2 linked regions of the Promicromonospora sukumoe genome follow. The protein of the gene in region 1 interacts with the protein of each later gene in a pairwise test. Links are inferred from orthologs where the notes say so. Each region holds a gene or a part of one and is shown on either strand. Other genes may lie near its edges. The genes, in order: rplL and dnaE.

Evidence for each region.
Region 2: the proteins of rplL (region 1) and dnaE interact in binary tests that used the Escherichia coli proteins (3 or more experiments, as listed by UniProt). The link is inferred for Promicromonospora sukumoe from one-to-one orthologs.

The regions. Positions count from the first base shown.
Region 1 is NZ_JACGWV010000003.1:657,789-668,696, reverse strand. What follows is about bases 1-2,874. They hold rplL (50S ribosomal protein L7/L12), read right to left. Parts: upstream 1,694-2,874; coding sequence 1,307-1,693; downstream 1-1,306. Other genes in these bases: FHX71_RS26975 (CHAT domain-containing protein), read right to left, coding at 2,637-2,874; rplJ (50S ribosomal protein L10), read right to left, coding at 1,778-2,308; rpoB (DNA-directed RNA polymerase subunit beta), read right to left, coding at 1-847. In the rest of the region: more of FHX71_RS26975, read right to left, coding at 2,875-5,234; FHX71_RS26970 (CHAT domain-containing protein), read right to left, coding at 5,366-7,975; FHX71_RS26965 (S8 family peptidase), read right to left, coding at 7,992-9,455; FHX71_RS26960 (hypothetical protein), read right to left, coding at 9,557-10,117; FHX71_RS26955 (RNA polymerase sigma factor), read right to left, coding at 10,108-10,740. UniProt on the Escherichia coli protein: The binding site for several of the GTPase factors involved in protein synthesis (IF-2, EF-Tu, EF-G and RF3). Is thus essential for accurate translation.
Region 2 is NZ_JACGWV010000001.1:1,125,560-1,137,666, forward strand. Bases 2,721-6,793 are described here. They hold dnaE (DNA polymerase III subunit alpha), read left to right. Parts: upstream 2,721-3,044; coding sequence 3,045-6,593; downstream 6,594-6,793. Other genes in these bases: FHX71_RS04970 (RluA family pseudouridine synthase), read left to right, coding at 2,721-2,982; FHX71_RS04980 (NUDIX hydrolase), read left to right, coding at 6,590-6,793. In the rest of the region: FHX71_RS04955 (TraR/DksA family transcriptional regulator), read left to right, coding at 1-333; FHX71_RS04960 (hypothetical protein), read left to right, coding at 631-1,137; FHX71_RS04965 (signal peptidase II), read left to right, coding at 1,415-2,053; more of FHX71_RS04970, read left to right, coding at 2,053-2,720; more of FHX71_RS04980, read left to right, coding at 6,794-7,114; FHX71_RS29665 (S8 family serine peptidase), read right to left, coding at 7,188-11,594; FHX71_RS04990 (cupin domain-containing protein), read left to right, coding at 11,778-12,107. UniProt on the Escherichia coli protein: DNA polymerase III is a complex, multichain enzyme responsible for most of the replicative synthesis in bacteria. This DNA polymerase also exhibits 3' to 5' exonuclease activity. The alpha chain is the DNA polymerase catalytic subunit.

The sequences.
Region 1 (10,908 bases):
GACCGGCCTCGACCGTGGGCGGCTCACCCGGGCGGATCTTGCGGTACAGGTCGACCAGGGCCTCGTCCTCGGTGTGGACGTGGTCCTTCTCCAGCGTGTCGAGCACCGACGGGAAGTCGGCGAACTGCTCGCGGATCTCCGACTCGGGCATGCCGAGCGCCTTGAGCAGCACCGTGACGGACTGCTTGCGCTTGCGGTCGACGCGCACGCCGACGGCGTCGCGCTTGTCGATCTCGAACTCGAGCCAGGCGCCACGCGAGGGGATGATCTTCGCGGAGAAGACGTCCTTGTCGCTGGTCTTGTCCGGGGTGCGCTCGAAGTACACGCCCGGGGAACGCACCAGCTGCGAGACGACGACGCGCTCGGTGCCGTTGATGATGAAGGTGCCGCGCGCCGTCATGAGCGGGAAGTCGCCCATGAAGACCGTCTGGCTCTTGATCTCACCGGTGGTGTAGTTGACGAACTCCGCGGTGACGAACAGCGGCGCCGCGTAGGTGAAGTCCTTCTCCTTGCACTCGTCCGCCGTGTACTTCGGCGGCTCGAAGCGGTGGTTCGAGAAGGAGAGGGACATCGAGGAGCCGAAGTCCTCGATCGGGGAGATCTCCTCGAAGATCTCTTCCAGTCCGGAGGTTTCCGGGACATCATTACGACCAGCCGCCTTGGCAGTTTCTACCCTGCCCTGCCAGGCTGGGTTACCAAGGAGCCAGTCGAAGCTCTCGGTCTGCAGGCCAAGCAGGTCGGGGACCTCGAGTGGCTCATAGATCTTTGCGAAGGAAACGCGACGGGAAGCGGTACGGTTCGCAATGGCTTCGGCGGACGGAGCTGAAGGGGTGCGCGAGGCAGCCAAGAGGGGTCCTTCCCTGCAGTTCGGGTGAACGCTGTACGCTCTGCGGTGCTGCAGGATGCTCTGCCGGATTCACCGGTCACCGGTGGGCATCCCCTGAGAGGGGATGCGACCAGGACTTTCGGGAAGCAGGGGGAGGCGTCGAGGGCACACGCGGGCGCAAAGCGCTAGCATACCTATCTGGTTCTAGTATGTCCAGTCGCCCCAAGGCGTGCACCTTGAGACCGTGGTAAACCTCGAATCGTTGCGTATCCGCACTGGCGCGGCGCGACGGCCGGACGAGCCGGCATGCGGGGGTTCAACGGGTGGGCCGCGGGTGATATTCCCGCCCGACCTCGCCGGACCACCCGCGCACGCGAGAGGCCCGCACCCCGAGGGGTGCGGGCCTCTGCAGTCGGCGGACGGTGCCCGGGACGAGCCCGGGCGACCGTCACACCAGCCCGAAGGCGGTGGAGCCTGAGGTCACTTGAGGGTGACGGTGGCGCCGGCGCCCTCCAGGGCGGCCTTCGCCTTCTCGGCGGCGTCCTTGTCGGCGCCCTCGAGAACCGGCTTCGGCGCGCCGTCGACCAGGTCCTTGGCCTCCTTGAGACCGAGGGACGTGAGCGCGCGCACCTCCTTGATGACCTGGATCTTCTTGTCGCCGGCAGCCTCGAGGATGACGTCGAACTCGGTCTTCTCCTCGGCGGCCTCGGCCGGCGCGCCACCCGCGGGGCCGGCAGCAACAGCGGCGACCGGAGCAGCGGCGGTGACGTCGAACTTCTCCTCGAAGGCCTTCACGAAGTCGGAGAGCTCGATGAGCGTGAGCTCCTCGAAGGCGGACAGGAGCTCGTCGGTGGAGAGCTTCGCCATGATGGCGTTCCTTTCAGTTGGCGCTTCGCGGGCCGGTGCGGACCCGCGAGAAGCAGGGGGTTGTGAACTGGTACTGCCACCTGGTCAGGCGGCAGCACCCTCCGATTCCTGCTTCTGACGCAGGGCATCGATGACACGGGCGACCTGGGCGGGCTTGGCGGTGAAGGCGTAAGCAGCACGCGTCAGCGTGGCCTTCAGACCGCCGGCCACCTTGGCCAGCAGAACCTCGCGGGACTCGAGGTCCGCGAGCTTCGTGATCTCTGCAGCGGACATCGCGGCGCCGTCCAGCACGCCGCCCTTGATGACCAGAGCAGGGTTCGCCTTGGCGAAGTCACGCAGACCCTTCGCAGCCTCGACCGGGTCCCCGGTCACGAATGCGATGGCGGAGGGGCCCTTCAGGTCGGCGTCGAGACCCTCGACACCGGCCTCCTTGGCCGCGATCCCCGTAAGCGTGTTCTTCACCACGGCGTAGGTTGCGTTGCCGCTGAGCGACCGACGCAGCTCCTTGAGCTGCGCGACGGTGAGCCCGCGGTACTCGGTCAGCACGGCCGCGTTGGAGTCACGGAACTTGTCCGCGAGCTCTGCGACAGCGGCTGCCTTGTCCGGCCTCGCCATGGCAATCCTTCCGGTGGTGGTACCACCGTCCCCTGGGGCACTGGGCCCCGGGCGTCGCCCCGGAACGAGAAAAAGAGCCCCGGCGCAGGTGCACGGGGCTCGGTTCGCGCGGCAGGGCCGCACTCGAGTTCGTCACCTGCGCAGGCCCCCGCTCTCAGCGGGACTTCGGTCTTCTTCCGTCCTGTGCTCGGAACGAGCGGGCGGCGTCGGACGACCGGCGGTCTTGGGTTACCCGAGAACTATACATGGTTCCGTGTGCGCCTACGCGCAACGGGCGGTGGCCTGTGCCACACGGGCCCTCCCCCACCCGGGCACCCGGTCGCGGGCCTCAGCGCTCCAGCCCCTCCAGGGACGCGAAGCAGACCAGCGGCACCGGCTCGGGCTCGTCCGCGAGCGCCGCGGCGAGGGCCGCCTCCGGGTCGTCCGTGGCGCGCAGGTGGGCGTGGAACCGGGGCATGACGCGGGCGGCGACGGCGTCGGACAAGGGTGCGACGGCGGCGACGACGGCGCGGGCACCGAGCCGCAGGAGCACGGACGACAGGCCGAGCACCTCGCCGCCGACCACCTGGGAGGAGCCGCCGACCTCGCACGCCGAGAGGACGAGCACCGATCCGGGCAGGCGGGTGCCGTCGAGCTCGTGGGCGTAGAGCGGGCCGTCGGCAAGGTCGACGAAGGCGAAGAGCGGGTTGTCGGCGTCGTGCCGGCCGTGGGTCGCCAGGTGCACGATGTCGTGAGTGGTGAGCACGGCCCGGACGGCCGCCGTGGTGGCCGCCGCGCCGGTGAGCACGGTGGCGCCCGGCCACACCTGGCCGACGGCCTGGACCTCGGTCGCGCCGAGGGTGACGCCGGGGCCGTAGGCGGCGAGGAGGCGGTGCCGGCAGCCCGGGCGGGGGTGCGCGCGGCCGCGCGCCATGTAGGACCGGACGGTGGTGCGGCGGCCGCGTCGTGACGGGAGCGCCGTCCACGGCACGCTCAGGACGGGCTCCCTACCCACGACGTACAGCGGGCCGTCCGCGGCCAGCGGCACGGCGAGGAGCCGGTCGAGCGCGTCGAGGTTGCGCCTCAGGGAGCGGCGGGCGGCGGTGCGCAGGACCGGGGGCACGTGCTCGTTGGCGCACGCCCCGAAGTCGGCGCGGACGCGCAGCGCCCGTTCGGTGACCTCGGCGAGGGAGCCGAGGACGACGGTGCGGGCTCCGTGCGCGTCCACGCGGACGCAGCGGAGGACGCCGTCGAGCACCAGGTAGTTGGCGACGACGGCACCGTCGTCGCGGGCGGTGAGCAGCTCCCGGACCTCGTCCGCGCTGGCGGGGCGGTCCTCGACCGCGCCCTGCTCGGCGCCGGTCCGGTGCCAGGCGCGCTCGCGCGCCGTGGCGAGCAGCCTGCGTGACCGCTCGAACAGGTGGGCGCGCTCGGCGGCGCTGTCCCGGTCGGTGAGGGTTCGGGCGCGGACGACGAGCCCGCGGGCCTCGGTGACGAGCGCGCCGACGGCGGGCTCGTCCGGGGCGACGGCGCCGCCCATCCCGGCGAACGTGGCCCGGCCGCGTTCGAGCGCCTCGAACAGCCAGTCGGGCCGGCCGGTACGTACCGCGGCCTCGACGTCGGTGCGCTGCAGGTCCACACCGTGCGCCGCGGCGGCGGTCACGGACTCGACCGAGCCGAGGCCCACGCGGTGGTCGGCGAGCAGCTCCAGGCCGGTGCGCACGGCGTCGACGCCCCCGGCGCGGTCGCCCGACGCGAACGCGAGCTGCGCGAGGACGGTCTGCCGCTGGATGCGGGTGGACAGCGGCGCGTCGGCCATGCCGTCGGGAAGGCTGTCGAGGACGGCGCGGGCGGCGGCGACGTCGTCGGCCAGGAGGTACCAGTGCGCGGCGACGAACCGCGCGGTCAGGCCGGGGTACTGCCCGAGCAGCGGGTCCACCTCGTCGCCGGCCTCGGCGGCCTGGATGGCCTGCTCGGCGCGCTCCCGGGCGTCGTCGGGCACGGGGGCCTCGCCGCGCCGGATCGGCAGGAGGATCGCCTCCAGCTCGGCGACCCGCGCGACGGCGGCGCGCTGCGGGTGCCCGACGCCGGCGTAGTACCGCCGGGCGAAGGCGGCGGCCGCCTGCGCCTCGGCCCAGCGGTGCAGGGCCATGAGGCAGCGCGCGCGGAAGTACTCGGCTTCCGCGCGGTGGTGGGCGCGGCCGGGGACCACCATGCGGGAGATCGCCTGGGTCAGGACCTGCTCGGCGTCCTCCAGCAGCCCGGCCTCGTAGAGGACGGCGCCGCGGCCGATGTCGAGCACGCCGTCGGCGCGTTCCGGGTCGACGGCGCGGGCGGCGGCCATGGCCTGCAGCGCGCCGGGCAGGTCGCCGAGCGCGTACCGCACGAAACCCGTGTTGTGCAGCGCGAGGGACGCGATGCCGGGCAGGTCGGCCCGTCCCGCGGCCTCGTGGCACGCGTCGAAGTCGGCGAGCGCCGCGTCCAGCCGGCCGAGCTCGATGGCGGCAGCGCCTCGGTTGAGCAGCGCCGTCGCGTGGTCGCGCGGGGAGATCTGGTCCACGACCGCGAGCACCTGGTCGAAGGCGGCCACGGCGTCGGTGAGCCGCCCGGAGCGTTGCAGCAGGAGTCCCCTGTGCCCGTCGACGACGGCGGCGAGCCGCCTGCGGACGCGCTGCGGTGCCGCGTCGGCGCGGGCGTCGGCGTCGCCGAGAAGGGCGAGCGGCTTCTCCAGCGTGTCCTCGACCGCGTGGACGGCGACGGCCTCCCCTGCCAGCGAGCGGACCATGCCCTCGGCCCAGCGTTCGCGGTCCACCGGGCCGAGACCCGCGAGGTCCACGACCCGGAGGCGGTCGAGCACGTCCCGGAACCGCAGCAGCGCGTCACCGGGCAGCGACCGGGAGCTGAGTTCCCGGGCAGCCGCCAGCTCCGCCTCCAGTTCCGGCCACATACCCGCGCCCCCTCGCCTCACCGGGCCCCACGGGGCGCCGGGCGGGCCACGATAGCGGGGTGCGGGGCGCCCTGTCATCGCCCGGCGCGACGGCGCAGGTCAGGGGTTCGGGCGCGACGCGGCGCCCGGGATCATCCCGCCGTCAGCCCTTCGACCGAGCTGAAGCAGACCAGCGGGACGGGCTCGGCGACGTCGCGGAGCGCGGCCGCGAGCGCCGCCTCGGGGTCGTCGGTCTCGCGGAGGTGCGCGTGGAGGCGGGGCATGACGCGGGCGGCGAGCTCGTCGGAGAGCTTGGCGACCGAGGCGATGACGGCACGGGCGCCCAGGCGCAGCAGGACCGACGTCAGGCCCAGGAGCTCTCCGCCCAGCACCTGGGAGGAGCCCCCGACCTCGCACGACGACAGGACCACGACCGAACCGGGCAGCGGGGTGCCGTCGAGCTCGTGGGCGAACAGGGGGCCGTCGGCGAGCTCGATCCTCGCGAACAGCGGGTTGTCGGCGTCGTGCCTGCCGTGGGTCGCGAGGTGGACGACGTCGTGGGTGGCGAGGGCCGTGCGCACCTCCTCGGTGACGGCGTCCTTGCCGGTCAGCACTGTCGCGCCGGGCCATTGCCGGCCGACGGCGTGCGCCTCGTCGGTGCCGTGCCGGACGCCCGGTCCGGCCGCGGCGAGCAGCCGGCGCTGCCCCGTGGGCCGCGCGTGGGTGCGACCGCGGGCCACGTACGAGTTCACGGAGGTGCGCAGGCCGCCGCGGGACGGGAGAGCCGCCCAGGGGACGCTGAGCAGCGGTTCGCGCGCGACGACGTAGAGGTCGCCGTCGGCGTGCAGCGGGGCGAGCAGGACGGCGTCGAGCGCCTTGAGGTTGCGCGCCAGCGAGGCCGACGCCGCGGCGCGCAGGGGCGCCGGGATGAGGTCGTTGGCGGCCATCGTGAAGTCGGCGTTCAGGCGCCGGACGTGCTCGATCACGTCGTCGGCCGAGCCGATGTCCACGGTGGTGACGCCGTCGGCGTCGACCCGGACGCAGCGCAGCACGCCGTCCATGGCCACGAAGTTGGCCACGACGACGTCCCGGCGGCTCTGGGCGAGGACGCCGCGCAGCTCGCGGACCGTGACGGGGCGCTGCACCGCGCCCGCGTTGCCGGCGTGCCGCCAGGAGCGTTCGCGCACCTCGTCCTGGATGCGGCTCGCACGGCGGGTGAGCCGTTCACGCTCCTTGGCGTCGGCCGCGCCGAGTTCCCGGGCCCGGACCAGGAGCCCGCGCGCCTCGGTCAGCAGCGCCGCCGCCTCCGGGTCGTCGGGCGGGGTGACCCGGCCCGTGCCCGCGAACGTGGCGCGACCGCGTTCCAGCGCGTCGAACAGCGCGGCGGGGCGGCCGGTGCGGACGGCCGCCTCGACGTCGACCCGCGTCAGGTCGACGCCGTGCGCGGCGGCGGCCGTGACGGACTCGACGGAGCCGAGCCTGCTGCGGTGGTCGGCGAGCAGACCCAGGCCCGCGCGCACGGCGCGCAGGCCCTTGGCTCGGTCGTCGGTCGCGAAGGCGAGCTCCGCCTGGACCGTGTAGTGCTGCACTCGCATGGTCAGCGGTGCGCCGGCCATGCCCCGGGGCAGCGCGGCGAGGGTGTCTCGTGCCTCGTCGAGATCGCCCGCCAGGACCGACCAGCGCGCGGCGACCAGCCGGGCCGCATGTCCCGGGTGGTAGCCGAGCGTGGGGCCGGCGGCGTCGCCCACCGCGGAGACGCTCCTGCCCTCTCGCGCACGACGGCGGGCGACCGCCCGGGACGGGGTCTCCGTGGACAGGAGCGTCTCCGAGAGCAGGGAGTCGAGCTCGAGGACCTGGGCGAGCGCGGCCATGGACCGCTGCCCGCCGCGCTCGAATCTCCGCCGCGCCTGGGCCGCCTGGGTGCGCGCGTCGTCGAAGCGCCGCAGACCCATCAGTGCGCGGGCCCGGAACCACTCGGCCTCGGCGTGCTCCAGCCGAAGCGCCGCGCGGGAGAGGCGTTCCGCGGCAATGGCGAGAAGTTGTTCGGCGTCCTCCAGAAGGCCGCTCTCGAAGAGCACCTCGGCCCGGCCGAGCTCCGGGATGCCGTCATCCTGGTCGGGGGCGGCGTCGACGGCCCGCTCCATCGACTCCAGGGCGCCGGGCAGGTTGCCCAGGGTGTACCGGGCGTACCCGATGTTGTGCAGCGCGAACGCGATGTACTGGGCGTGACCCAGGGCAGCGGCGTGCTCGTGGGCCGCCCGGTAGTCGCTCAGAGCCTCGGCGAAGTCGCCGAGCTCGCTGTAGACGGCCCCGCGGTTCAGCAAGGTCGTGGCGAGGTCCCGGTGCGCCGCGAGGCCCGGACCACGAAGCGCCTGCGTGAAGTTCGAGAGCGCCTGCCTGGGCTGGCCGGCTCGCGAGTGCAGGACCCCTCGCTGGACGAGCACGAGGCTCGCCATCGAGGGGTCCGGCACCCTCCGCTCGACCGCCGCCGCCCGGTCGCAGAGCGCGAGCGCGTCCCCGAGGGACCCGGCCAAGGCGTGGACCGGGTTCGACAGCCCCAGGAAGCTTCGCACCATGAGCTCGGCCCACTGCGCCCTGCCCAGGGGGTCGAGCTGGGCGGGGTCATGCTCCTGCAGGTCCGCCAGTAGCACGCGGAAGTCCGACTCCGCGGCCGACCACTTCGCTCGCGCGTGCAGGTCACGAGCGACCTCCAGCCGCTCGAACAGTCCCGCCCACGGTTCGCGGCGATCGGTCGCCTCCACGCTCATCCCATCGTCGTCAGTGCGGGATCGGCAGTCCCGTCGCCTGGTGTGCAGCCTCCCACGCCGCGGCAACCCGATTCGCGGGACTCTCCGTGACACGGCCGTCCAGCAGGTGCTGGGCCAGCTCGCCCGCCAGGATGGGCGACGAGAACGAGGTACCGCTCCACGTCGCGAACCCGCCGGTGAAGTCGTCCGGGTCGACCGACTCACGGCCGCCCGCGGACACCTCCTGCGGCTCCAGCGCCCCGTCGGCGGTCACCGGCATGGTGCTGTGCACCTTGGTCCCCGGCCGCACGCTGGTGACCCACGGTCCGTCGTTGGCGAAGTCGGCGAGCGTACCGTTCGGGTTCGCGGCCGTGACGACCAGCAACGGCGTGTAGTCGGCGCGCAGGTCTGAAGGCTCCAGCGGCTCCGCCCGTCCGCTGACCCGTTGCACGTGCGGCGCCCAGGCGGCGGGGAACACCGGCTGCTCGCCGCCGTCGTTGCCCGCCGACGCGACGACGAGCACCCCGGCGCGGCGCAGGTCGCGCAGGGACCCGCGCAGCACTCCCTCGTAGTCGTCGTCGAGGAGCTCCGGCTGGAAGCCGAGCGCCAGCACCACGATGTCGACGGGGGTGTGCCCCGGGACGCCCGCCACACCACGCAGGTGGTACTCGAGGAGCCGCTCCAGCGAACGGACGAGGTCCCACTCGCGAACCTCGCCGTCGGTGTACATGACGCGGACGGGCAGGATCGCGGCATCGGGGCACACCTGGTGCACCAGGCCCGCGATGAACGTGCCGTGCCCCAGGTAGGGGGCCAGCTCGGCGGCCGGCTCGTGGCCCGTCGCCGGCTCCTCCTCGGTGAAGGTGCCGATCGGGCCGCCGTCGACCTGGGCGTCCCTGATCACGACGTGCGAGCCGTCGAACCAGGGGTGCGCGCCGATCCCCGTGTCGACCAGGGCGACGACCGGCCGCTGCACGCCGTCGGCGGACAGCCACGGCACGGGACCCGCCCCGAGAGAGCGCCGGGGCTGCGGTCCGACGTGCAGGGACGGCTCCCGGTCCCCCGGGATGCCGACACCCGGCTTGTTGCGGTGACCCTGCAGCACGTGGTCCAGACCGATCCGCTTGCGGTCGTCCGCGCCCGCGCTGGACGCGACGTCGTCCAGCAGGTCCCACACGTCCGCGTTCTCGGTGCCGCCCGCGGCCACGTGCAGCGCGACCCCCGTGCGCGGTACGTCCGACCGCATGGGCGCCGGCGTGAGCTCCTCCATCTCCAGCGACAGACCGCGGTCGGCGGCGCGCTCCCGGAGCAGCTCCAGCAGGCCGTCGTCCTCCCCCGGCGTGCCCCGCACGATCAGGCGGTCTGCTACGTATCGGGTCGGCGCCAGCCGCACGTCACGGCGGCAGCGGGCCTCGGCCGGATCGAGCTCTCGGACGGGCCGCCAGCCTCCGGCGTGGTCCCGGACGCGGAGCTCCTCGGGCATGGGTTCAGTCACAGCAATACCTCTCCATCGACGACGATTGCTCGACAGATCCCGCCGCGCCCCTCGGCCAGATCACACACAGTGGTAGTTCGGTGGTGCGGTGGTTCAGCGGTTCACAGCTCGATGATGGGCGTGCTGACGGCACCGCCGCCGCCGTCGGTCCTGCGGACCACCAGGCTCGCCCGGCCGCGCTCGACGGCGTCGAAGGCGAACCGGCCGTCCTCGTCCGACGCGGTGGTGAGCATGTCGACGCCGGGCCGGTGCAGCTCCACGTCCAGGCCGGCCGCCGGGGCAGCCCAGCCGTCGATGCGGACCCGTCCGCCGCTGGACGGGGACAGCGTGATCATCACGGTCAGCGAGTCGTGCGTGAAGGTGATGGTCTTCGCCTCGGCGGGCGCGGTGTCGTCGGCCCGGGCCGCCGCGGCGGCCCCCCGGACGCCCGCGAACGGCGCGTCGAGATAGACGGCCTCCATCAGCTCGGCCTCGAGCCCCGCCAGCGTGATCGCGAACAACGACCGCTCGACGAGTCCTTCCGGCACCGGGTCCACCGCCCCGACGGCGCGGGCGAGGCGGGTCAGCACGGCCCCGTCCTCGGCGTCCAGCGCGCCCTTCGGGTCGAACGAGAGGTGCCCCACGACCTCGTCGTTCTTCTTGGGTTCCGGCGTCAGGTCCACGAGAAGTCCCCTTGCTCATCGAGGAGGGTGCGCAGCTTCGCCAGGCAGCGGCCGCGGGTCGAACCGATGGAGCCCATCGGCATACCGATCGCCGCCGAGATGTACCGGTAGTCCGGCCGGTCGGCGAGCGAGACAAGACGCAGCAGCTCCTGGCAGCGTCCGGGAAGTTTCTGGAGCGACGTCCACAGGATGCGGTCGCGCTCGTCGCGCAGGACCTCGGCATCGGGCGGCGGATCGTTCGCAGGGAGAGCCATCGGATGCTCGGGGCTGTCGTCCGGCAGCTCGGTGCGGCGCTTCTCGTCGTCACGGTGCTTGCGCACGGCCTCCCAGGCGGCGCGCTTCGCGGTCACCAGGAGCCACTTCAGCACGGCCTTCGGCTCGGCGATCGACTCGGCGTGGCGCACCAGCGCGACCCAGGTGCTCTGCACGACGTCGTCCGCGGCGTCGCGGTCGACCCCCTGTGCGCGGACCGTGTGCCACAGCAGCGGCGTCGCCTCGCGAACCAGGTCGCCGAGCGCCTGGTGGTTGCCCGCGCGGTACTCGGTCAGTGCGATCGCTGCACGATCGCCGAGAGTGAGACCGGAGCCGTCGACGTCGGGCAGGGCCTCCCTTGATCCTGTCATTGCACCACGGGATTCTCTGCTGGCGGATGTTTCCACGTCGCGAACCGGACGTGGAGCACTTGGACCAACCGAGTCTACGGCCGAGCTCGCGGATCGGGGGAGGTCGAAAATGGTGCCCACCAGGCACTCCCCTCTCCTCGCATCACGTCGGCTTCCTGCCGCCCATCA
Region 2 (12,107 bases), on another replicon or contig:
CTGCTCCTCGAGGACAAGGAGCGGCTGGAGCGCGAGCTCCTGGTCGCCGACCGTGAGCTGTCCGACCTGCTGCGGAACTCGGGCGACGGGGCCGGCGACGACCAGGCCGACTACGGCTCGAGCGCCCTGGAGCGTGAGCAGGAGCTGACGCTCGTCAACAACATGCGCGACCTCCTGGACCAGACGAACCACGCCCTCGGCCGGATCCGAAAGGGCACCTACGCCACGTGCGAGCTCACGGACCTGCCGATCGGCAAGGCCCGGCTGCAGGCCTTCCCGAGGGCCACGCTCTCCGTCGAGGCGAAGGCGCGCGAAGAGCGCCGCGGGGCCTGAGCGACCGGCGCGACGACGGTGTCGCGCCGGGTCGCGTACCCGATATCAACGCTGTGATGTCTGAGTTACGTGCATACCTGATGCATTGGTATGGAGTTCGCTCCTGGAATGTCGTATTTCACGCACCAGGGGCTCCGTGCATGGGTTCACGTTCCGATTGACAGGGTGAATTTCTCGCCGGATGCTCGTCCAGGTGAATCACACACGTGTGGTTCATCGTTCTTTTGACGGATGCCATTCGAGGGGGAAAACACAATGATCCGAGGATTCCGTGCAACGTGTCGTGCCGGCGCTGCCGTGGCCATGTCGGCCGGGCTCATCGTCGCCGCTGCGACGGGTGCGAGCGCGCTGACCTTCGGCGACGCGCCTGAGGCGCTCGTGGTCAGCCCGTCCGAGGCCAGCGCGGTGCTCGGCGGGGTCGAGGGCGCTGTCGGCGTCGTCGGCGTGGACGGTGCGCTCGACGTGCTCGGCGCGACCCAGAACGCGGAGCTCCCCGAGGGGATCGACGGCGTGATGGTCCCCGAGGACGTCGCCACTGCTGGTGAGGTCGTCGAGATCGGTGGCGACGGCAGCTTCAACGCGCTGAACAACGTGTGCGTCGCCCCCTGGTACTGGGAGGGCCCGGGCAACCTGGACAGCACCGCGAACCTGACCGACTACCAGGCCTGCGGTGAGGGCGACGCCGTCATCGGTGGCGAGGACTCGGTCAACGTCCTGAACAACGTCTGCGTCGCGCCGTGGCACTGGGACGGCCCGCTGAACCTGTTCCAGACCGGTAACGTGACCGGCTACGCCGCTTGCTGACGCACCAGCGTCAATTGACTCCCGCCGTGCGGTGACACGGCGTTGATGTCGCACCAGACGAGGCCCTTTCCCGGGATTCCGGGAAAGGGCCTCGTTGTTCGTTCCGGGGTGGTCCGACATTCCGTGGCTCTTTACCCGTAAGCGCCATTTTCCGGGGATTCGCCATGTGCGGTGGAAATCGCTCGTGGCCCGGTTGCCGGCAGTGTGTCGCCGGGCCTTCCGCGTGACGCCGGGCACCGGGCCCGGCAGGGGCTCCGGGCGTGGGAGACTTTGCCTGATGTCTACTCCCGCTGAACCCTCCGCCGTGGCCGGTGACGAGACGAGTCCCGCAGCCACACCCTCGCCGTCCGGCAGCCGCGTGCTCGTGACCTGGACGCTCGTCCTCGCGGCCTTCGTCCTGGCCGTCGACCAGCTCACGAAGTGGTGGGCCGAGTCCGCGCTGGCCGTGAACGCCGAGCCGATCCCGCTCGTCGGCGACCTGCTCGGGCTGCGCCTCATCTACAACCCCGGCGCCGCGCTGTCGATCGCCTCGGGCTACACCTGGATCCTGACCATCGTCGTGACGGTGGTCGTGGTCTTCATCGTGCGGGCGATCGGCCGCCTCGGGTCGCGCGGCTGGGCCGTCGCGCTGGGCCTGCTGCTCGGCGGCGCCGTCGGCAACCTGATCGACCGCCTGGCGCGGGAGCCCGGGTTCGCGCGCGGCCACGTCGTGGACTTCATCGACTACGCCGGCTACTTCGTGGGCAACGTGGCCGACATCGCCGTCGTCGGGGCCGCCGTGCTGATCGCGCTGCTGTCCCTGCGGGGGATCGGCCTGGACGGCAAGCGGCACACCGACGAGGAGCCGGAGTCCAGCCCGGAGTCCGGCAAGGCCGACGGCGGCGCGTCCGACGGCGGTACGGCCGACCCCGCCTGATGGCGCTGCGCACCCTGCCCGTCCCGGACGGTCTCGCGGGCGACCGGGTCGACGCCGCGCTGGCGCGCATGCTCGGGTTCTCCCGGACCCGCGCGGCGGAGCTCGCCGAGGCGGGCGCCGTCTCGCTCGACGGCCACCAGGTGGGCAAGTCGGACCGCGTCGTCGCGGGCGGCTGGCTCGAGGTGGACATGCCGGAGGAGCGGCCCGCCGTCGAGGTCGTCGCGGAGCCGGTGCCCGGCATGGGCATCGTGTACGACGACGACGACCTGGTCGTGATCGACAAGCCCGTCGGCGTGGCGGCGCACCCGTCGCCGGGCTGGACCGGCCCCACCGTGGTCGGGGCGCTGGTCGCCGCGGGATACCGCGTCTCCACGTCGGGCGCCGCGGAGCGCCAGGGGATCGTGCACCGGCTCGACGTCGGTACGTCGGGCCTGATGGTCGTGGCGAAGTCGGAGGTCGCGTACACGGGCCTCAAGCGCGCCTTCAAGGAGCGCACGGTCGACAAGGTCTACCACGCGCTCGCGCAGGGCCACCCGGACCCGACGTCGGGCACGATCGACGCGCCGATCGGCCGGCACCCCAGCTCGGACTGGAAGTTCGCGGTCACCGCCGACGGCAAGGCGTCGGTGACGCACTACGAGACGCTGGAGATGCTGTCCGCGGCGTCGCTGATGGAGGTGCACCTGGAGACCGGGCGCACCCACCAGATCCGCGTGCACTTCGCGGCCCTGCGCCACCCGCTCGTGGGCGACCTGACCTACGGCGCGGACCCGGTGCTGGCCTCCAAGGTGGGGCTCACCCGGCAGTGGCTGCACGCGCACCGGCTGGGTTTCGAGCACCCGGTGACCGGCCGCTGGGTCGAGGTGGAGTCGCCGTACCCGGCCGACCTGGAGGCCGCGCTCGATGTGGTGCGGGGTGCGTACACCTGATGTGAGAAGTGGCTCGGCGTTGCTGGGCCGGAGTGTCGGAGAGCCGTCCTAAGATCGTGGACATGCCCTCCGCCACCGCTTCGAAGAGCGACGACTTCGTCCACCTCCACGTCCACACAGAGTTCTCGATGCTGGACGGCGCGGCCCGGATCGGCGACCTCATGGAGGAGGTCGGGCGGCAGGGGCAGCACGCCATCGCGACGACCGACCACGGGTACCTGTTCGGGGCGCACGAGTTCTGGGCGCAGGCGCAGAAGGCGGGCATCAAGCCGATCATCGGCGTCGAGGCGTACATCACGCCGGGCACCAGCCGGTTCGACCAGACCCGCGTGCGCTACGGCGAGGCGGGCCAGGAGTCGGACGACGTCTCGGCGCGCGGTGCGTACACGCACATGACGCTGCTGAGCAAGAACAACACCGGCATGCACAACCTGTTCCGGGCGTCCTCCCTGGCCTCCCTGGAGGGCCAGATGGGCAAGTGGCCCCGGATGGACCGCGACCTGCTGGAGCGGTACTCGGACGGGCTCATCGCGACGACGGGCTGCCCGTCGGGCGAGATCCAGACGCGGCTGCGGCTGGGCCAGTGGGACGAGGCGGTGCGCCAGGCGGGCGAGCTGCAGGAGATCTTCGGCAAGGAGAACTACTACGTCGAGCTGATGGACCACGGGCTCTCCATCGAGACCCGGGTGACCAAGGAGCTCCTCGAGCTGTCCAAGACCATCGGCGCGAAGCTCGTCGCGACCAACGACCTGCACTACGTGCGCGAGGAGGACTCGACCAGCCAGGAGGCCCTGCTGGCGATCAACTCCGGCTCCACGCTGGACGACCCGAACCGCTTCAAGTTCGACGGTTCCGGCTACTACGTGAAGTCCGCCGCCGAGATGCGGAAGGTCTTCAAGGAGCTGCCCGAGGCGTGCGACAACACGCTGCTCATCGCCGAGCAGTGCGAGGTCTCGTTCGACACCTCGGCCAACTACATGCCCCGCTTCCCCGTGCCGGACGGCGAGGACGAGATCTCCTGGTTCATCAAGGAGGTCGAGGCAGGCCTGCGCCGCCGGTACCCGAACGGCTACTCGGACGACGTGCGCAAGCAGGCCGACTACGAGGTCGAGGTCATCATCCAGATGGGCTTCCCGGGGTACTTCCTCGTGGTCGCCGACTTCATCAACTGGTCCAAGGACCAGGGCATCCGGGTAGGGCCGGGGCGTGGTTCGGCCGCCGGGTCGATGGTGTCCTACCTGATGGGCATCACCGAGCTGGACCCGCTGGAGCACGGCCTCATCTTCGAGCGCTTCCTCAACCCGGAGCGCGTCTCCATGCCCGACGTCGACGTCGACTTCGACGAGCGTCGGCGCGGTGAGGCCATCCGGTACGTGACGGAGAAGTACGGCGACGACCGCGTGGCCCAGATCGTCACCTACGGCACCATCAAGGCCAAGCAGGCGCTCAAGGACTCCGCCCGGCTGCTCGGCATGCCGTACGCCATGGGGGAGAAGCTCACCAAGGCGATGCCGCCCGCCGTCATGGGCAAGGACATCTCCCTCAGCGGCATCTTCGACCCGAAGGACAAGCGGTACTCGGAGGCGGCGGAGTTCCGCCAGGTCCACGAGACCGACCCCGAGGCGCAGCGCGTCGTCGAGCTCGCGCGCGGTATCGAGGGCCTGAAGCGCCAGTGGGGCGTGCACGCGGCCGGCGTCATCATGTCGAGCGACCCGCTGATCGACATCATCCCGATCATGAAGCGCCCGCAGGACGGCGCGATCATCACGCAGTTCGACTACCCGACGTCCGAGGGCCTCGGCCTGATCAAGATGGACTTCCTGGGTCTGCGCAACCTCACGATCCTCGACGACGCGCTCGAGAACATCGTGATGAACGGCAAGGACCCGGTCGACATCGAGAACGTGGCGCTCGACGACAAGCCCACCTACGACCTGCTCGCCAGCGGCAACACGCTCGGCGTGTTCCAGCTCGACGGCGGCGCCATGCGGTCACTGCTGCGACAGATGCGGCCCGACAACTTCGAGGACGTCTCCGCCGTCATCGCCCTGTACCGGCCCGGGCCGATGGGCATGAACTCGCACATCAACTACGCGCTGCGGAAGAACAACCAGCAGCAGATCGAGGCGATCCACTCGGAGGTCGTCGAACCGTTCGCGGAGATCCTCGACGAGACCTACGGCCTGATCGTCTACCAGGAGCAGGTCCAGCGCGCCGCCCAGATCATGGCCGGCTACTCGCTCGGACAGGCCGACCTGCTCCGCCGTGCCATGGGCAAGAAGAAGCCCGAGGTGCTGGCCAAGGAGTACGTCAACTTCGAGAAGGGCGCCAAGGAGAAGGGGTACAGCGCCGCCGCGATCAAGGCGGTCTGGGACACCCTGGTCCCGTTCGCCGGCTACGCCTTCAACAAGGCGCACTCCGCCGGCTACGGCCTCGTCGCCTACTGGACCGCGTACCTCAAGGCGAACTACCCCGCCGAGTACATGGCCGGCCTGCTGCAGTCGGTGGGTGACAACAAGGACAAGATGGCGCTCTACCTCAACGAGTGCCGTCGCATGGGCATCACGGTGCTCCCGCCGGACGTCAACGACTCCGCGGCCAAGTTCACGGCCGTCGGCGGCGACATCCGCTTCGGCCTCACCGGTGTGCGGAACGTGGGCCGCAACGTCGTCGACGCGATCGTCGAGGCCCGCGAGGAGAAGGGCACCTACACGTCCTTCCAGGACTTCCTCGACAAGGTCCCCGCCCCCGTCTGCAACAAGCGCACCATCGAGTCCCTCATCAAGGCCGGCGCGTTCGACTCGCTCGGCCACACCCGGCGCTCGCTGCTCGTGATCCATGAGCAGGCCGTGGACTCCGTGATCGGCGTGAAGCGCAAGGAGGCCGAGGGCCAGTTCGACCTCTTCGCCGACTTCGGCGGTGGTGGCGACGACGAGGGCATGGGCTTCTCGGTCGACGTGCCGGACCTGCCGGACTGGGAGAAGAAGCAGAAGCTCCAGTTCGAGCGGGAGATGCTCGGCCTGTACGTGAGCGACCACCCGCTGTCCGGGCTGGAGCACGTGCTGCAGCGGGCGGCGGACACCTCGGTCGCCTCGCTGCTCGCCGACGAGAGCCGGCCGGACGGCTCCGTGGTGACCGTGGCGGGCCTGCTCACCTCGGTGCAGCGCAAGATGAGCAAGAACGGCAACCCGTGGGCGGCCGTGACCGTCGAGGACCTCGAGGGTGCCGTCGAGGTCATGTTCTTCGGCGAGACCTATCTCGCCTACTCGACGATGCTGGCCGAGGACCAGGTCGTGGTGCTGCGCGGCAGGGTGCGACGCCGTGACGAGTCCATGCAGCTGCAGGCCATGGAGGTGGCCCTGCCGGACATCACGGTGGGCTCCGACTCGCCGCTGTCCGTGACCATGCCGCACACGCGCGCGATCGAGTCGGTCGTGGTCCGGCTGCGCGAGGTGCTCGCGACACATCCCGGATCGGCGGAGGTACACATCGCCGTGGCGGAGCCCGGGAAGCGGACCGTCGTGCGGGCCGCCGACAGCTTGCGGGTGGAGAAGTCGCCCGCGCTGTTCGGCGACCTCAAGGCGCTGCTCGGCCAGGGCTGCCTCTCGTGACCGAGGCCCCCGGCGCGGCCCCGGACCGGACCGACCGGTACGACGAGGGCGACCACGAGCGGTTCACGCTCGTGCCCGCGGCCTACCTGTACTTCCGGCGCGAGGGGCAGGTGCTGCTCCAGCTCCGGCAGGGCACCGGTTACCGCGACGGCTTCTGGGCCTGCGCGGCCGCGGGGCACGTCGAGGAGGGCGAGTCGGTGATCGACGCCGCCGTGCGCGAGGCCCGCGAGGAGCTCGGCGTGGAGGTGGCACCCGAGGACGTCCGGCCGCTCACCGTGCTGCACCGGGGCGAGCCGGGCGGGCCTGCGATCGAGCAGCGGGTCGACTTCATGTTCGAGGTCACCCGCTGGACGGGGACGCCGTCGATCCAGGAGCCCGACAAGGCCGCCGACCTGGCCTGGTTCCCGTTCGTCGGGCTGCCGGACCCGGTCGTGCCGCACGAGCTCGCGGTGCTCCGCGCCGTCCACGACGCGGGCCGCCACGGCACGGACATGCCGCGGGTACTCACGTTCGGCTTCTGACCCTGCACCCACGTGTCAGACGCTCAGGTCCCTCGGGGGACCTGAGCGTCTGACACGTCTGGGGTGGTTCAGGTCAGCAGGCGCCGACCTTCTGCCACGGGCCCCACGGGATGCCCGGCTCCTGGTTGCGGGTCCACCACTGGGCCCGCCAGAGCTTGCCCTCGTGCTCGACGGTCTCGCCGCCCGTGTAGATCCACGAGTCCGTCCAGGCCTGGTAGGTCTCCGCGCCGCAGACCACGTCGGCACCGACCTCGGCCCACGGGCCCCACGGCGTGGCGCCCGGCTTCTGGCCCTTGGTCCACCACTGCGCGACCCACACGGAGCCGTCGTGGAGGACCTCGTCACCGGCGGTGTAGATCGCCTTGCGGTCCCAGGCGGGGACGTCCGGCAGACCGGTCACGTCGACGTCGACCGAGGTGACGGCCGGCTCGTCGAACGGGTTGTTGGTGACGTGCTCGGCGGAGTTGGTGTACGTGCCGGTCACCGCGTCCGGGGCCACCGTGACCTCGTACGACAGCGAGACCGGGTCGACGTCCGGCCCCACGTAGTCGAGGCAGACCGACCCGCCCTCCGTCACGGCGGACGAGGGGTCGCCCGCGTTCACGACGGCGGTGCCGGCCGTGCCCGCGAGGTTCTCGATGCCGATCGTGGCCAGGTCGGGCAGGGTGCCCACCTCGCCGTACTCGAAGGTGATCTCGGGCCGGGTCTCGGACACCGAGTTGTAGATCCAGGCCTGGAACGTGCCCACGGAGTTGGACAGGTCGGCCGGGTCACCGCCGTAGGGGAACGGGTCGTCCCACTGGACCACCGCGACCTCGCCGCCGGACGTCGCCAGCCGCACGCCGCGGTCGTTGGCGAGCGAGAGCTGCAGGTCGGACCAGAGCGGCGCGATGACGCCGTTCGGGCCGTCCGTCGCCGGGATCTCCTGCGGCTCCCACGGCCGGCCGGTGTAGCCGCCCGCGATCGTGATCAGGCCGTCGTCGGAGACGATGAGGCCCGGCGACTGGTCGCCGTAGTGCGGGAACGGGCCGATGGGCGAGAACGCGTTCACGGCCGCGCTGTCCCCGTCGAGGGTGCTGAACCCGACGCCGACCGAGCCGAGGTCGAGGAACCCTGCCCACGCCGCGCACTGCGGGTCGTCGGCCGGCGTGGACGCCTCGTAGGAGCCCACCGCGCCCACCTGCGTGGGCACCTCGACCTCCCACGTGATCGTCTGGCCGTCGACGACGCCGTCACCCGTCACCGACGCCTCGTCGATGCTCAGCCCGTCCGGCACCGTGTCGGTGACCGTGTAGGTGAGGTCCTCGGGCGTCACGTTCGGCTGGACGGTGATGTCGTAGCCGATGGTGTCGCCGATCCCGGCGGCCTCGACCGAGGCGGTCTTGGTCACGTCGTCGGCCACGCGGTTCAGGCGGACCGGGATCTCACCGATGTCGCCCGGGCTGTCCGGCGAGGTGCCGAGCACCGCGGTGCCGAAGAACAGGTCGCCCGCGGCGGCCGTGGGCAGGTTCCAGTGCAGCCGCACGTCGTACGGCTCGCCCACCGGCACCTCGCCGTCGGGCCCGGCCACCCCGGCGTTGCCGAGGTCCTCGGACGGGACGACGGCGGTCGCCAGCGTGTGGGCGTCGGGCTGGTCGTCGCTGCCGGCCCAGTTCTGGACCACCACCCACCAGGTCCCGGCCTCGGGGTCGGCGATGTCGCAGGCCTCGGCGGAGCCGGACGACGTGGACGCGCAGACCTGGGTCGCGGCGCTCGGCGTGCTGCCGGTGCCGACGAACAGGTCGAGGTCCGCCGCCTCGGCCGCGGTGATCTCCGTGACGAGCCGCGACGCGCCGTCGGGCACCTCCAGCGTGGTGACCTCGACCTGGCTCAGGTCGTCGAACGCGTCGGCGTTCGTCGGGTCCTGGCTGAGCGAGCCCTCGTGCAGGTCGGCCTCGACCAGACCCTTCACCGAACCGGTGAAGTCGCTGACCGCGATGGACTTCAGGCCGGTCACGGCCTGGGAGCCGGTGTCGCGGCGCGTGGTCACGTCGATCTCGTTCGGCAGGATCGCGCCGGACGGGACGACGGCGACCGGCAGGGTCACCGCGGGGACGTCGTCGTTGCTCGGGGTGAGCGTGACGCGCCCGAACAGCGTCTCGCCGTCGGGGGCGCCGTCGACGTCGGCCGTGACCGTGATGCCGAGCGAGTCGCCGGGCGAGACGGTGTCCGTGGACAGGTCCACCGACAGGGCCAGGGCGTCGTCGGACTCGACCGACGCCGTCCAGGTGACGTCCGCGGGGGCCGACGGCGGGGCGACCGCCGTCCGCTCCCAGGAGCAGTTCGCGAGGCACTGGGTGTCGGCGAAGGACGGCAGGTTGAGCGTGCTCGGCTCGCCGCCCTGCTCCGGGTCGGCGGCCAGGTAGTTCGCGGCCGTCTCGTCGAACAGCAGGCCCGCCTGGGCGGCGGCCCCGATGTCCATGTGCCCGCTGCCCTGCTCGTACGGGGTGGCCGGCGAGCCGTCGAAGTCCTTGACGCTCGTGCGCGCCGTCGTCATGAGCGCCGACTGCTGCTGCGCCGGGGTCCACTCCGGCCGGGCCTGCGTGAGCAGAGCGCCCGCGCCGGCCACGTGCGGGCTCGACATCGAGGTGCCCGAGATGATGCCGTACTCGACGTGGTCGTACGCGCCGTCGGCCACGCCGTACGCGGCGAGGATGTCGACGCCGGGTGCGGTGATGGACGGCACGATCGTGTCGACGGCCCGGTTGGGGCCGCGCGAGGAGAAGCTGGACATCGTGTCGCCCAGCGCGTCGTCCGTGACGAACGTGGTGCCGGCGATCGACCCGGTGTGGTCCGAGCCCTCCGCGAGCCAGTCGCGCAGGGTCTCGCCGTCGGCGAAGCTGAGCGCGACGCCCGGGACGGTGAACGCGTCACCGAGCAGCGAGCCGCCGTTGACCTCGTCGTTCGTCAGCACGAAGCCGGTGGCGCCCTGCGCCGCGACGTTCGAGGACTTCTCGACGCGGCCGTTGCCGCCACGGGCGCAGACCACGATCTTGTCGGCGTAGTCCGCCTCGTGGCCCGTGGTCGTGGTGCACTGCGGGTCGCCCACGGAGCCGGCGTCGATGATGCCGGTCGCGGGCAGCGGGCCGGTCAGGGACTTGCCGGTGAGGTCGGGCAGGTCGCTCGTGCCGCCGGTGAGGTTCTCCAGGGCGTTGAGCATGTGCCGGTTGTGCGTCGAGGCGCCCACCGACGTCAGCCAGGGCGCGTCGGCGGGGGAGCCCGTCGTCGCGAACCCGGGGCCGTCGTTGCCGTTGGACGTGGCGACGAAGATGCCCGCGGCGCGCGCGTTGAGGAAGCCGAGCGCGTCGAAGTCGTTCCACAGGTCCGACGGCGACGAGGAGCCGATGGAGTAGTTGATGACGTCGACGCCGTCGGCGATGGCCTGGTCGATCGACGCCGTCAGGCCCGCGCTGGTGCAGCAGCCGCGGTAGCTGATGACGTTGGCGTGCGGGGCGACGCCGGAGACGTCGAACGTCGGCGGGTTCGTGCCCTCCGGCGCCGTCGGCGTCACGTCGTCGACCACGTTGCCGCCCGAGGTGGAGGCCGTGTGCGAGCCGTGCCCGTCCTCGTCCAGCGCGCTGCGGTCGGCGGCGCTCAGGAACCCGTAGGCGCCGATGAGCTTGCCGTTGCAGGGGAAGTCGGGGTCGTACTGGTCGGTGTTCGCCGGGTCGCAGACGCCCAGGTAGTTGCCCGCGCCGAGCGGGTTGGTGTGCGTGTAGCCGTCGTCGCCGGTCTCGGCGAACGAGGGGCTGGAGGGGTGGATGCCGGTGTCGATGGTGCCGATCACGACACCCTCGCCCTTGTAGTCCTCCGGCAGGTCGAGCTCCTCGACGGCGTTCCACAGCGCGTCGGCGTTGCTCCACGCCGGACCGGCGTCCGTGTGCAGCTCGTGCTCCTTGTCGAGCGCGATGTGCGCGACGGCCGGGTCCTTGGCGACCTCCGCTGCCTCCTGCGGCGTCAGGACGGCGGACAGGCCGTTGACGGCGTACTGGTAGGTGAACGGCACCTCGACGTCGTGGCCCACGGTGCGCTCGATGCGGGTGACGAAGTCGTCCTGCTCCGCCTCGAGGAACTCCGTGTACGCGCGCACGCGGGCGGTCGACGGGTCGAGCGTCCGGCCCGCGCGGGGCGTCGTGGCCGCCAGGCCCTCGACGCCACCGGTGTAGGTGGGCACGGCGGCGTCGGCCAGGCGGATCAGGTAGGTGCGCTCCGCCTTGCCGCGGCCGAGGGCGAGCTTCTGGATACCGGCGTCGCGCTCCACCCCGGCCTGCGGGGTGGTCTCGGCCGGAACCAGGTTCTCGGCCAGGGCGTCCCGGGGGTCGACCTTGTCGGTCGACGGTGGAGCGGCGGGGATCACGGCAGCGGCCGCTGGCGTGAACGCCGCCGCTAGTGCCGTGACCGCGGCCACGGCGAGCAGGGGCGTTCTGGACCGGTATGACATTACGGCTCCCTCGGTTTCGGCAGCGATGGAACGTGCAACGTGCAGGTGTGCGACATTCCTCGCTTACCGCCCGGTGCCATGTCAATGCTTCTGTACAGGTTTCACCCAGTCACAGATCAGCGGGCTGTCCGGTCGACACGTCGGAACGACCATGACGAACTGGCCACGACGAAGGGCAGCACCATGACGGAGAACCACGCCGAGCACACGCACGGGGCCGGCGAGCACGACGGGCCGGCGGCGAGCTGGATGACGGCGGCCACGATGCTGCAGGACGCATCGCCGATCACCGTGCCCGACGGCGCCTCGGCGATGACGATCCACGTCCAGTGGGAGCCGGGCGACCCGGGCACGCCGCCGCACCGGCACTCCGGGCCGGCGTTCGGGTACGTGATCCAGGGCGCGGTCCGGTTCGAGCTGGAGGGCGAGCCGGAGCGGGTCGTCGAGGCCGGCGGCACGTTCTGGGAGCCGGGCGGCGACGTCATCCACTACCAGGACGGGAACGCGCTGGAC